2 linked regions of the Bradyrhizobium diazoefficiens genome follow. The protein of the gene in region 2 binds, or shares a complex with, the protein of the main gene of each other region. Links are inferred from orthologs where the notes say so. Each region holds a gene or a part of one and is shown on either strand. Other genes may lie near its edges. The genes, in order: JJE66_RS01010 and uvrB.

The links.
Region 1: the proteins of uvrB (region 2) and JJE66_RS01010 are in contact, whole or in part, in a crystal structure (PDB 7EGT), measured with the Thermus thermophilus proteins. The link is inferred for Bradyrhizobium diazoefficiens from one-to-one orthologs. Residues at the interface, in WP_096411307.1 of Thermus thermophilus: Glu23, Leu25, Arg26, Asp27, Gly28, Glu29, Arg30, Phe31, Arg55, Glu326, Asp327, Phe328, Glu379, Ser382, Gln383, His398, Gly400, Arg401; in WP_096412145.1 of Thermus thermophilus: His654, Arg656, Phe657, Gln666, Asp668, Glu669, Lys680, Arg681, Leu682, Ser683, Lys685, Tyr686, Ala687.

What each region holds. Positions count from the first base shown.
Region 1 is NZ_JAENXS010000001.1:214,750-221,383, reverse strand. Bases 2,263-5,472 are described here. They hold JJE66_RS01010 (ATP-dependent helicase), read right to left. Parts: upstream 5,088-5,472; coding sequence 2,463-5,087; downstream 2,263-2,462. Other genes in these bases: JJE66_RS01005 (DUF1328 domain-containing protein), read left to right, coding at 5,329-5,472; JJE66_RS01015 (hypothetical protein), read right to left, coding at 2,263-2,370. In the rest of the region: JJE66_RS01030 (NAD-dependent epimerase/dehydratase family protein), read right to left, coding at 1-563; JJE66_RS01025 (DUF962 domain-containing protein), read right to left, coding at 596-1,114; JJE66_RS01020 (OmpA family protein), read right to left, coding at 1,286-1,954; more of JJE66_RS01015, read right to left, coding at 1,954-2,262; more of JJE66_RS01005, read left to right, coding at 5,473-5,502; JJE66_RS01000 (thioesterase family protein), read right to left, coding at 5,508-5,996; JJE66_RS00995 (FAD-binding oxidoreductase), read left to right, coding at 6,084-6,634. UniProt on the Escherichia coli protein: A helicase with DNA-dependent ATPase activity. Unwinds DNA duplexes with 3'-5' polarity. Translocates on single-stranded DNA with 3'-5' polarity. Initiates unwinding more efficiently from a nicked substrate than double-stranded DNA.
Region 2 is NZ_JAENXS010000001.1:1,030,805-1,037,671, reverse strand. The notes cover bases 2,510-5,952. They hold uvrB (excinuclease ABC subunit UvrB), read right to left. Parts: upstream 5,650-5,952; coding sequence 2,710-5,649; downstream 2,510-2,709. Other genes in these bases: JJE66_RS04885 (hypothetical protein), read right to left, coding at 5,743-5,952; JJE66_RS04895 (AIPR family protein), read left to right, coding at 2,510-2,633. Also shown: JJE66_RS38830 (hypothetical protein), read right to left, coding at 1-116; JJE66_RS38825 (BglII/BstYI family type II restriction endonuclease), read right to left, coding at 65-511; JJE66_RS04900 (MT-A70 family methyltransferase), read left to right, coding at 644-1,279; more of JJE66_RS04895, read left to right, coding at 1,455-2,509; more of JJE66_RS04885, read right to left, coding at 5,953-5,973; JJE66_RS04880 (hypothetical protein), read right to left, coding at 6,031-6,258; JJE66_RS04875 (LysR substrate-binding domain-containing protein), read right to left, coding at 6,430-6,867. UniProt on the Escherichia coli protein: The UvrABC repair system catalyzes the recognition and processing of DNA lesions. A damage recognition complex composed of 2 UvrA and 2 UvrB subunits scans DNA for abnormalities.

The sequences.
Region 1 (6,634 bases), 820 kb from region 2 along the record:
AGGAAGTACCACAGCATCGCCGTCGGCGGCGTCAGATTGTGGTCGGCGGGGCCGATCGGCATGGTCGGGGTGCCGATCACGAGCGGGAAGCCGCTGGCCGCGGCCTTCGCGGCGTGGTGCTCGGCAAGCGACTTCGACCGCGTATAGGCACCGGGCATCGCGTCGGCCGGCTGCAGCGCTTCCTCGGCGGCGACGCCGTTGAGGTTCGCGTAAGGGAACAGGATCGATTCCGTGGAGCAGTGCAGGAAGCGCGACACACCGCGCTTCATCGCAGCCGCAAGCACGATTTCGGTGCCGCGGAAATTGACGTCGTGAAAGTCCCGCTTGTTGGCGACCCACATGCCGGGCAGGCCGGCGAGGTGATAGACCTGATCGACCCCCGAAAGCGCAGCATCGACTGCGGCGCCATCCAGCACCGAGCCGTGGACATAGTCGACGTCCGCGTTCGCCGTGGCCGGCGGCCGGACGTCGAGAACACGCACCCGCTGCCCACGGGCGCGGAGCGCTTCGACGAGATGCTGTCCGATGAAGCCGCTGCCACCGGTAACCAGGACGAGAGCCATGCAGTAGGTTTTGCTGTTCCGCTTTGAGAAAGCTATCGGGTTGAAAGGGAGTTGGCCGGAAGAGGCGCGAGAATCGCGGCAAGGTCGCGACGAAAACCCAGTGCAATGAACAATTTTGCCATGACGAACATCGGTCCAAGCAGGAAATGCGTAGGGTGGTCGACCATCGACGGCTGCCGCTCCTCGAAAACCTTGTGGCCGATGATCTGCGATGCGACGCCAAGCCCGATCAGCATCGCAAAAATCGACCACATCATGGCAATCGAGACCTGATTGCCGATTGCGGTTGCGACCGAAAGCAGCACGATCATCGCTGCGAGGATGCCGAGCCCGACCCCGGCGTCGAGCATCAGCCAGTAAACCAGGACCGGCAGGGCCAGGATCACCGCCAGGCTCACCTCGACCCCGAACACAGGGAAATGGACCAGCGTCAGCGGCAGCGTCGCGCCGGTGAAGAGCAGGAGAATGCCGACCACATGCATCGCGCAATTCCAGGGATCGCGGTGGTATTCGACATAATCGGCCAGTTGGCGTTGAAAATAGCCAGCCATCTCGGTCTCGTGCGCACGGGGTCTGGGAAGGACGAAGACAGCCTATAGCACCGGACTGGGCAGTGCACAAACCGGCGCTATTGTCGCGCGAAACCGTGCTGTCGCGCTGTGAGACAGGTCACAAAACAGTCAGAAGTTCGACGGGTTCCGCCAGGGACAGTGCGCGTGCGCTCAATGCTTCTTGGCGGGCCTTTTCGCCGCAGGCGCAGGCGCTGCTGCGGGACGCGCCGGCGCATCCTCGGGCACCTTGGCAAAGGTCAGGATTTGCAACTGGCCGTTGACCGCCGAGGTCGGCTTTGCGCGATCGAGGAACTGCTCCTCGCCAAGGCCGATCGGCTGCAGCCGCTTGGTCGAAATCTTGAACGTGTTGACCAGCACGTCGCGGATCGCGTCGGCCCGGCGCTGGCTCAGGATCGCGTTGGCTTCCCGCGTCTTCTGATTGGACTCGACATGCCCGACGATCAGGAACGTGTAGGGGAGCAGCGAGGCGTGAACCATCGCGTCGGCGATCCGGCCGACGGTCTGGTAGGAGTCCGGCTGGATGATCGGCGTGTCGGCGTCGAACTGGATCTGAGCGTTGAAGGCGGGCAGCTTGGCGAGGTCGGGCGCGATCAGCGGCCGGTTCACCGGACCCGGATCGTTCTTGATCCTGGCCTTGGCCCGCTCCATCACCTGCTGCTTCAGCGCGGGAAGATCGACCTCGGCGGCCTCCTCGAAATGATTGAGCTTGCCGACGATGTCGTCACGGGTTGGCGCCGTCTGCGCGCCGGCTGTGCCCGCGAGCAAAGCGAGGCCCAATGCGATGCCAATTCCGGCGGTGACGTGCCCGGTTGCACGCATCATCGATACCCCGCGTCGTCAACGACCTTCAGGCAATTGTTGCTGATGCCCTTGGGCGTCGAGATCAGGCAGGGGACCGACTTGCTGGTCTCCTTGGTCGAGCCGCCGCAGACCTTGACGATCTCGCGCTGGCAGGCGTTCGCCACCGTGACGCGGGCGGCGACGCGCTTCTGGATGGCGTCGAACGCGGCGAGGTAGTCGCTCTGGCATTGCTGGGAGAGCACGTCCCGGTTGCGGGACAGGCACTCCTTCAGGCGGGTGGAGTCCGGATTGACGCCGCGGCAATTGGCGATGATTTCCGCACCGCAACTTTTCGCCAGCAGCCCGAGCGAATCGCCAAAGCTCATGGTCTCCGCGGTCGCCAGCGACGGCATCGCCAATGCAAGCACGATGAATGTGACAAAGCCCCGGACCATGGTTGCATCTGATACGGGGAAGTTCGCCATGGTCAAGAGGCGTTCAACGAAGAAAGGCGGCGGCGTTACGCCGCCGCAACAGGGCAGGGGCCTCACGCCCGCTGCACAAAGCTGTCCACGACCTTCTTCTCGCCGGCCCTGTCGAAGGCAATGGTGAGCTTGTTGCCGTCGATCTTGGTGACCCGGCCGTAGCCGAATTTCTGGTGGAAGACGCGGTCGGAGAGCGAGAATTCCGACGTCGTACCGGTCGATTTGGCGACCAGCTCGCCCTCGATCGTCATGGGACCGCGGCGGCGCGAGGCAAAGCTGCCGAAATCGGGTCCGGATGACGAGGCGGACGAGAACGTCGAAGCCTCTTCCTCGAAGCCGCTGCGACCGCCGCCGTTGCGGCCGCCGCCACGGTTGCGATTGCCTTCTCGGTTTGCCTGGGCGCGCTGCCAGCCGGGCGTGGAGTACGTCGATCCGAACGCTTCCATGTCGTCGAAGCGCGAGGCGCCATAGCCGCCGGTGCCGCCCCAGGCCGAGCCGCCCTTGGATTCCGTGATCTCGACATTGGCCGCCGGCAATTCGTCGAGGAAGCGCGACGGGATCGTGGTCGACCAGGTGCCATGGATCCGGCGGTTGGTCGCAAAATAGATTTTCGCGCGCCGCCTCGCGCGCGTGAGGCCGACATGGCCGAGGCGGCGCTCTTCCTCAAGCCCGGCCCGGCCCTGTTCGTCCAACGTGCGCTGGCTCGGGAACAGGCCTTCCTCCCAGCCGGGCAGGAATACGTTGTCGAATTCGAGCCCCTTAGCCGAGTGCAGCGTCATCAGCGACACCGCGTCGTCCTCGGCGCCGCTCTCGCGGTCCATCACCAGCGAGATGTGCTCGAGGAATCCTTGCAGGTTCTCGAACTCCTCCATCGAGCGCACCAGCTCTTTCAGGTTCTCCAGCCGGCCTGCGGCGTCCGCCGAACGGTCCTTCTGCCACATTTCGGTATAGCCGCTCTCGTCGAGCACGATCTGGGCGAGATCAGTGTGCGCGGTGACCTCGCGCGCGGCGCGCCAGCGGTCGAACTGGGCGACGACGTCGCGCAGACTTCCGCGCGCCTTCGGCTTCAGCTCGTCGGTCTCGACCACCGCGCGCGCTGCCTCGAACAGCGGAATGCGGCGCTTGCGGGCGTGGTCGTGCAGCATCTGAACGGTGGCGTCGCCGAGGCCGCGCTTGGGGACGTTGACGATGCGCTCGAAAGCGAGATCGTCGGCCGGCGAGTTGATCACGCGCAGATAGGCGAGAGCGTCGCGGATTTCGGCGCGCTCGTAGAAGCGCGGACCGCCGATCACGCGATAGGGCAGGCCGAGCGTGACGAAACGATCTTCGAACTCGCGCATCTGGTAGGAGGCGCGCACGAGAATGGCGATCTCGTTTAACTTGTCGCCCTGCCGCTGGATCTGCTCGATCTCTTCGCCGATGCCGCGGGCTTCCTCCTCCGAATCCCAGGAGCCCGTGACCGTGACCTTCTCGCCGTCCTGATCCTCGGTGCGCAGCGTTTTGCCGAGCCGGCCTTCGTTATGCGCGATCAGATGCGAGGCGGCGGCGAGGATGTGGCCGGTCGAGCGGTAATTGCGCTCGAGGCGAATGACCTTGGCGCCGGGAAAATCATGGTCGAAGCGCAGGATGTTGTCGACCTCGGCACCGCGCCAGCCATAGATCGACTGGTCGTCGTCGCCGACGCAGCAGATGTTTTTGACGTGGGCTTTCTCCCTCTCCCCGCTTGCGGGGTCGCGACGAGCTTCGCTCGCGCTGAGAAGGTCGGGGTGAGGGGGAGTCTCCACGAGCGCGGTGCTCGGAGAGTCCCCCTCACCCGGATTGCTTTGCAATCCGACCTCTCCCCGCACGCGGGGAGAGGTGAAGGGAGACGACGGCGCCTGCGACAGCAGCCGCAGCCACAGATATTGCGCGACGTTGGTGTCCTGATATTCGTCGACCAGGATGAATTTGAAGCGCTGCTGGTACTGCCGGAGAATGTCCGGGTGCTCGCGGAAGATGCGGATGTCTTCCAGCAGCAGGTCGCCGAAATCGGCGGCGTTCAAGATCTTCAGCCGCTCCTGATAGCTCGCATAGAGCTTGCCGCCCTTGCCGTTGGCGAAGACGGCGGCTTCGCCCGACGGCACCTGCGACGGCGTCAGGCCGCGGTTCTTCCAGCCGTCGATCAGCCCGGCCAGCATCCGTGCCGGCCAGCGCTTATCGTCGATGTTGTCGGCTTGCAGCAGCTGCTTGAGCAGACGCACCTGGTCGTCGGTGTCGAGCACGGTAAAATTCGACTTGAGCTGCGCCAGCTCCGCATGGGCGCGCAGGATGCGGCCGCCGATGGAGTGGAAGGTGCCGAGCCACGGCATGCCTTCGACGGCATGGCCGAGCATCTGGCCGAGCCGGTGCTTCATCTCGCGCGCGGCCTTGTTGGTGAAGGTCACCGACAGGATCTCGGCGGGGCGGGCGCGGCCCTGGCTCAGGATGTGGGCGATGCGCGTGGTCAGCACACGCGTCTTGCCGGTGCCGGCGCCGGCCAGCACCAGGACCGGGCCATCCAGCGTCTCCACCGCCTCGCGCTGCTCGGGATTGAGCCCGGAGAGGTATTTCGGCCCCACCGAGGCGCGCGCACGCGCGGCGATGCCGCCGGCGGCGGGCTGGTGGTCGGGGACGCCTGTGATCTTGCTCGGCTCGGTCATGCGAATCATTTGCCCACGATGGCACCACGCCGTCGCGGGAGGGAGCCTTCATAACAGGGATTGGAGCCTATATGGGGCGGCGGGGAGGGTTTTTCCACGTACCGCGGCGGGCCGATTTGTTCCAAACGCCCCTGCGAATTTCCACCGCTGGTGCGCCGGAACCTTCGTTTCCACGTCGAGATTGTCTGGGCAAGCGAGGTGCGGCCAGCCGCGCCGATCGCAGAGAAACATCAAGACGAGGGTTTTGACTATGCTTGGCTGGGTTGTGACGTTTCTGGTTATCGCACTGATCGCCGGCATCCTGGGCTTTGGCGGCATCGCCGGCGCCTCGGTCGAAATCGCGAAAATCATTTTCTTCATCGCGGTCGTGCTGTTCCTGGTCTCGGCAGTGGTGGGCCTCGCCCGCGGCCGCAACAGGGTATAGCGGCGTTACTGCTTCAAGGGCATCGCCACGTGTCGGCCAATGCCCGCGGGCCGCGGCAGAGCGCTGTGAGCGTTGGCGACCTCGGCGATACGCTGCTGAATGTCGGGCGGAAACGGCGCAACGCGCCGCACGTTCATGTCCATGTGCAGCGACATGTTCTCGGAGGTGGCTGACAGCCAGCCTTCGGCGGCGTGCCGCATCTCCTCGAACGTATGCAGCCGCTTGTCGTCGGCGGCGAGCAGCCAGACCAGAATCTGCACGGGATCGCCGAGGTGGATCTCGCGCAGATAGCGCACATGGCATTCGGCGGTAAAGGTCGAACCGTTGCGTTCCTGCTTGTAAGTAGGCCCGATCCCGAGCTCGAGCCAGAGCTGGTCGATGGCACGGTCGAACATCACGTTGTAATAGGCCATGTTGAGATGGCCGTTATAGTCGATCCATTGCGGCTCGATCTGCATGATCGCGGCGCGGAATGGCGCGGCAGTTTTGGGCATGTGTCTTTCCCCGCTTATGCATCCGGCCGCTTGACTTGACCGGTGAGATGTCCTTTGCCACGGTTTCGTCTGTCGGGAGGACCATCCGTGGGTACGACCATCACCAATAATCCGCCGCGGCCGGAGCCGAAAGCCCTCGCAAGCGCGCTGGAGCAGCTTGCCGCACGCTTCGGCAATCGCCTCATCACCTCGCAGGCCGTCCGCGAGCAGCACGGCCACACCACCACGTGGATCGTCAACCAGCCGCCGGACGGCGTGGTGATGGCGCAGGAGACCGCCGACATCCAGGACGTGGTGCGGATCTGCGCCAAGAACGGCGTGCCCGTCATTGCGTTTGGCACCGGCACCTCGCTCGAGGGCCAGGTCAATGCGCCCGCCGGTGGCATCTCGATCGATTTGCGCGACATGAACAAGGTGCTCGCGGTCCATGCCGAGGACCTCGATTGCGTGATTCAGCCCGGCGTCACCCGCAAGGCGCTCAACGAGCATCTGCGTGACCAGGGCCTGTTCTTCCCGATCGATCCCGGCGCGGACGCCTCGCTCGGCGGCATGGCCTCGACCCGCGCCTCCGGCACCAATGCGGTGCGCTACGGCACCATGCGCGATAGCGTGCTGGCGCTGAAGGTGGTGCGCGGCGA
Region 2 (6,867 bases):
ATCCGCTCCATGTCGTCGTGGGAGTTCACCTGATGCTCGTCGACGAAACGTCTGACCAATCGTTTCATCGCAGCTTGCAGGCTGCTTCCTCGAGTGATGATGATACCGAGCGAAATGGCACCATCGGAATGAAGTCTCTTGAAGTTCTCGAGGTCGCGATCGAAGAATGGACCTTGTTGTTCCATTCGATCTCGAGGGCGATCGTGCCGGCGTTGAACGTTCTTACGTGATCGATTTCGTGTGATTGCGCTTCGCGCTGCACGCCATCGATAATCCGTTGGACGACAAAATTGTGCTTGCGCCACTCGTGAGCCGCGAGCGCTCTTCGGAGCCGCTGTGTGCCCTTTGTCTCGCCACCCCCGGATCCAATAATTTCTTCAATCGGAATGGTCGAAGCTTCAAGTACGCTTTCGAGCTGCTCGGCGACCTCCGGGAAGTCGACGCTGAGGATAGCTTGGGCATGTGAACGGAATTCGACTTCAAATCCCCGTTTTCTGAGGCGATCAAACATCTGCTCTCGCAGTCCCCTACGAATCTCAAATAATTATCCACTATCCATCTTGAGAACGTAACATGAACACGCTATTATGCGCCCTGCTTGGCGCGTATATCGCTGGACATGGCTAAGACCTTGGAGTCGCCGATGCTTTCCGCCGGTGAAGATTTGCTGCGCTTTGCCGCAGATCGACGATTTTCGACAATCCTAGCAGACCCTCCGTGGCAATTTACGAACAAGACCGGAAAGGTCGCCCCCGAGCACAAGCGCCTTTCGCGCTACGGGACGATGAAACTCGACGAGATCAATGCGTTGCCGGTGGCGGATATAGCCACTCCGACCGCGCATCTGTATCTTTGGTGCCCTAACGCGCTGCTGCCCGATGGGCTGGCCGTGATGAAGGCGTGGGGCTTCAATTACAAGTCCAACATCGTCTGGCACAAGGTCCGGAAGGACGGCGGCTCGGATGGACGTGGCGTGGGGTTCTATTTTCGAAATGTTACTGAAGTGATCTTGTTCGGGGTCCGCGGAAAGAATGCGCGCACGCTTGCTCCCGGACGTCGACAGGTGAACTTGCTTGCAACGCGGAAGCGTGAGCACTCGCGCAAACCGGATGAGCAGTACGATATTATCGAAGCTTGTTCGCCTGGACCGTTTGTTGAGCTTTTCGGTCGCGGCACCCGCAAGGGGTGGAAGACATGGGGTGATCAGGCGGCGGATTATAAGCCTACGTGGAACACGTATGCCAATCACTCGCAGGCGGGCTTAACCGCGGCGGAGTGACTCCCGCCAAGTCGAGATGCTTCTTCACGTATCTGATGTCTTTCGCCGTAAGGTTTAGTTTTCGGCGGCCATTGACTTACGCAAGAGTAAGTGCCACGTTCAACGGGCTTCTGTGAGCTTCGTGCGCAGCTGTGCACTGAAGGGATCCGCAGAGTGAAACCGAAAGGACACTGCAATGACCGCTGGTCATGGCACCGCTACTGGTGCGTTTAAACTTCCCTACAGCTTGATTCGAAACCTGACGTCGCCTGACGAAAAGGCGAACGGCGTGCAGACGTGGTTCGCAAACGTCAGCGCGCGGGATGTTCTCAAGATTGGAACAGAAGATAATTTGCGTTCCTACATAGCGGAGCATGCGCAGTCGAAACGTAATCCGGTACACAAGCAGATTCAGAATACGATTGAAAATTTGCCTGATCGGTTCATCAATCGTAACTCGGGAATCACCATTACATGTACCGACTGCGAGGTCGACGATTCTAAGAAAGCTGCTCACCTTAGCAATGCGAGCATCATCAATGGGGCTCAGACGCAAGGCGAGTTGAGGCGCTACCTGACGAGTGACGAAGGTGAAGATGCCGATTTCATGGTGCGCGTTGAAATCATCATGGAGCCTGCTCACGATCAGATTGTAGAAATTGCTATCGCCCGAAACACAGCGACTTCGGTCAAAAGCGTTTCACAGGCGGGAGCTCGAGGCTACCTAACCGAACTGAAAACGTCGGTCGAAGGTGCGCTGCCAGGCGAAACCCTGCAGATGAGTGAAACCGATACCGCCGGCCTCAATACCCAGGCAGTATTGCAGTGGTCCCGGCTACTGATGCCGCAAAAGATGCTCGGAGCCGGCGCACCGCGAAATTTCGCGTACAAGCAAGGCGGCAAGTGCCTTACTGACTTCAGCAATTGGGCATCCAACGTAAAGTCTGATGCTGCAATGAAGAAAATGTATGACTTCACTGTTCAAATCGGCCCCATTGGTATTTGCGAATATCGCTATTGGGAGCAGCATGAAGGTTGGAATGGTCATCGGCTTCACGAATACGGAAAGAGAAGCGATAAGCCACACGGTGGGCGCCCGATAAAGCGCGACAAAACCAGTGGGAAGGTCGTATGGGTCGCGCCGGGGATCCTTTTTCCTATTATGTCCGCGTTAAGTGCGTTTGTTCGCCAAAAAAATGGCAAGTGGCTGCTGGAAAAGCCCAAACTCTTCAAAGAAGAAGAGTTAATTCGGCGAGCTGTCCAGCAATTCCGAGCTTTGGATCGGGATGTAGCCGTGATGGGTCGCAGTGAGGCAGCTTATGACGCCCTGAGCATCTACACCGAGACCATTGCTACCGTTTTGGCTGATAAATAGACGCAAAGATGGGGCGGTGTGTTTCGCCGCCCCATTTTTGGCAGATGTTTCGGCTGCTGCAATCAACTTAACGGCCCTACCTCTTCTTCCACCCACCCCGATGCCCCGGCGTCCCTCCGCTTGACCGCGGCGCTGGCCCGAACTCCGGCCCCGACTGCTTTGAGTCGGTCGGCTGGATGATCCGGCTCGTGCCGCCGAACGGCTTTGACGGCAGCGTCGCGCTCTCGCGATAGGGCAGCGATTCCGGGCCATGCATCTCGTCGAGATGCGGCTTGTGCACCTTCGAGCCGCTGCCGCCGCCGCCGCTCGCTTTCAGCGCCGAGCTCACGGTCTTCTTCTTCATCGCGTTGACCGGCAGGTTTGCCGCGTCGCCGTATTTCTTCGCACCCGCATAGGCGCCGGCCTTGCCTGCGACCGCGCGTTGCTTGACGGTGGGGTCGTCGACCACGGCGAGCTCGGTAGCGCGCAGGCGCTTGACTTCGTCGCGCAGGCGGGCGGCTTCCTCGAAGTTCAGATCGGCGGCGGCCTCGCGCATGCGGGTTTCGAGATCGCCGAGCACGGCTTCGAAATTGTGGCCGATCGAGATGATGTCGTCGGTCATGTCGTGGCCGCCGACCTCGACCAGCACGTGGTCGCGCTCATAGACGGAGTTGAGGATGTCGCCGATCTGCTTCTTCACGCTCTCCGGCGTGATGCCGTTGGCGGTGTTGTACTCGACCTGCTTTTCGCGGCGGCGGTTGGTCTCGGCAATGGCGCGCTCCATCGAGCCCGTCATCTGGTCGGCATAGAGGATCACCTTGCCGTCGACGTTGCGCGCGGCGCGGCCGATGGTCTGGACCAGCGAGGTTTCGCTGCGCAAAAAGCCTTCCTTGTCGGCATCGAGAATGGCGACCAGCGCGCATTCGGGAATGTCGAGGCCCTCGCGCAGCAAATTGATGCCGACCAGCGCGTCGAAGGCGCCGAGGCGCAGATCCCGGATGATCTCGATGCGCTCGATGGTGTCGATATCAGAGTGCATGTAGCGGACGCGAATGCCCTGTTCGTGCAGATATTCGGTGAGGTCCTCCGCCATGCGCTTTGTCAGCACCGTGATCAGCGAGCGGTAGCCGGCCTGGGCCGTGGCGCGCACCTCGCCGACGAGATCGTCGACCTGAGTGCGGGCGGGGCGGATGTTGACCGGAGGATCGATCAGCCCGGTCGGGCGGATGACCTGCTCGACGAACACGCCGCCGCTCTCGTTCAGCTCCCAGCCGCTCGGCGTTGCCGATACCGCGACCGTCTGCGGCCGCATCATGTCCCATTCCTCGAAACGCAGCGGGCGGTTGTCCATGCAGGAGGGCAGGCGGAAGCCGTATTCAGCCAAGGTCGCCTTGCGACGGAAGTCGCCGCGGAACATGCCGCCGATCTGCGGCACGGTGACATGGCTTTCGTCGGCGAACACCAGCGCGTTGTCGGGCACGTATTCGAACAGCGTCGGCGGCGGCTCGCCGGGGCGGCGTCCCGTCAGATAGCGCGAATAGTTCTCGATGCCGGCGCAGCTGCCAGTCGCCTCCATCATCTCGAGGTCGAAGGTGGTGCGCTGCTCCAGCCGCTGCGCTTCCAAAAGGCGGCCCTGGTCGTGGAGCTGGTCGAGCCGCATCTTCAATTCGGATTTGATCGACTTGATCGCCTGCACCAGCGTCGGGCGCGGCGTCACATAGTGCGAATTGGCGTACATCTTGATGAATTCGAGCTCGTCTTGCTTATGGCCGGTGAGCGGATCGAACTCCTCGATGGTCTCGATGGTGTCGCCGAACAAATTCACGCGCCAGGCGCGGTCCTCATAGTGTGCCGGAAAGATGTCGATGACGTCGCCGCGCACGCGGAAAGTGCCGCGGGTAAAATCGGCCTGGGTGCGCTTGTATTGCAGCGCGACGAGATCGGCGATCAGCTGGCGCTGGTCGATGCGCTCGCCCTTCTTCAGCGCGAAGGTCATCGCGGTGTAGGTCTCGACCGAGCCGATACCGTAGATGCAGGACACCGAGGCGACGATGATGACGTCGTCGCGTTCGAGCAGCGCGCGCGTCGCCGAGTGGCGCATGCGGTCGATCTGCTCGTTGATCGAGGAATCCTTCTCGATATAGGTGTCGGTGCGCGGAACATAGGCTTCCGGCTGATAGTAGTCGTAGTAGCTGACGAAGTACTCGACGGCGTTATCGGGGAAGAAGCTCTTGAACTCGCCATAGAGCTGGGCGGCCAGCGTCTTGTTCGGCGCCAGGATCAGGGCCGGGCGCTGCGTCTTCTCGATCACCTGCGCCATGGTGTAGGTCTTGCCCGAGCCGGTGACGCCGAGCAGCACCTGGGTGCGGTCGTTACGCTGGATGCCCTCGACCAGCTCGGCGATCGCGGTCGGCTGGTCGCCGCGCGGCTCATAGTGGGACTTGAGCTCGAAGCGCACGCCGCCTTCGGATTTTTCCGGGCGCGGCGGCCGATGCGGCGTCCACACATTCAGGGAGCCATCATCCTTGCGGAACTCCGGACGGCCCTCGCGGATCAGGGATTCCAGCGCTTCGGCCGTGGCCTTGACGCCGAGCGCCTCCATCTTGCTGCGCGGCGGCCGCGCCAGCGCCTCGGCGTCGTCTTCCTCGGTGGGAAGGCCGAGTTGGCGGGCCAGTTCGGGATCGAGTGTCGGGATCGTGGCGGAGGTTCCGTAGTTGGCCTGCGGGCCCTCGTCCAGCCCGCCTCCCGCGCGCGGGGGAGGGTTGGGAGGGGATGGAAAATCCTTTGGCGTCGACGCGCGCGCCCGATGCGCGGCGGCCTCGCCGCCGGCGCGGCGGTCGCGCGAATTGTCCGGCGGCGGCCGTAGCCCGGTGCCCGAGCCCATGCCGGCATCGCCGCGATTGATCGCGGGATTGAGCAGTTCGGCCAGCGCCGGCCCGATCGGCCGCACGTCAGGCCGGTGCGCCTTCGAGTTGGGAGCCTTCGAGGTCGATGTCTTGGATTTGGGGGATTTTGGGGGAGCAGGTTTCTTCGCCATGCTCCGAATATGGGACGAGTCCGCCGCTCAGAAAAGGGCGAAAGCCGGCCTGTGCGCAGGCTGCTGACAGCAGGTTGGCAGCAGGCCTTGCTCTCACGCCGCCGGCAGCGGCCCGTCGCCGTCCACGACCGTCAGGCGCGGCTCGAGGATGTCGAGATGGATCCCGCCGCAATCGGTGCAGCGCATGGTCCAGTACTCGCACCCGGCGCGGCCGCCGATCACACGCAACACCGTGAGATCGCCATCGCATTCCGGGCATATTGCCAGCACCTTGCGCGAATAAATTCTCGGCTGCGGAGCGTCTTCGAATTCGATGACTGACATGAACCTGTCCCCCTGTTGCGCCGCGCTGTCGCTCGGTCCTGTTGCCGTCTCGCAGGCTTACTCGTCGTCGCTGTCGTCGGCGCGCCGGCGGAAGCGATCGATGTGATGCTTGGCGTCGGCGATCGCAGCGTCCGGATCGGGCCAGGCGAAGCCGACTTCCATGGCCGGGAACAGCACGCCGTCGATGGCAACCGGGCTGAAATCGGCGCGCCGGATCCGGGCGTGCCACAGTCCCTTGCCAGCTTCGAAGGATTCGATGTCAAAGCCGTCGTAGAGGGTCGTCATTGGTAGTCCCCAAATGCTCTTGTCGGAGGGTTAGAGGACCACGTTTGCGGATTTCGGACTGTGAAGCCGTTCACAAGCCGCCGGCTTTTTCACCCGATCGGGTGAGGGGCAGAGCGTTTTCGAGCGAAGTGGATACCGGTTCGCGTGAAGAAAACGCGTCAAAACGAGATTCTAACCCCGTCCGGCGCGTCCGAGCCGCCGCGGGCGGGCCGCGGGTTCCGCCGCCACCCGCATGATCCAGCGCCGGAACGCGGCAAAGTCGCGCTGTTCGGTCTGGAAACTGCGGTAGAGCAGGTACCAGCGCATGCCCTTGGGCACCGAGAGGTCGAATGGCGCCACCAGCCGGCCGGCGGCGAGATCGTCGTCGATATAGGGCCGGATGCCCATGGCGATGCCGAGCCCGTCGGCGGCGGCTTGGAGTGCCTGGCCGTAGAACTGGAACTCGGGACCGCGCGCATTGATGCGCGTGACGCCTGCGGCCTTGAGCCAGATTGGCCAGTCCTCCGGCGAATGCGTGACGCGGATCAGGCCGGGCCCCTTGAGGTCGGCCGGCCGCTTCAGTCCGTTGGCAAGACGGGGCACGCAGACCGGCGTCAAATCGCCTGCGAA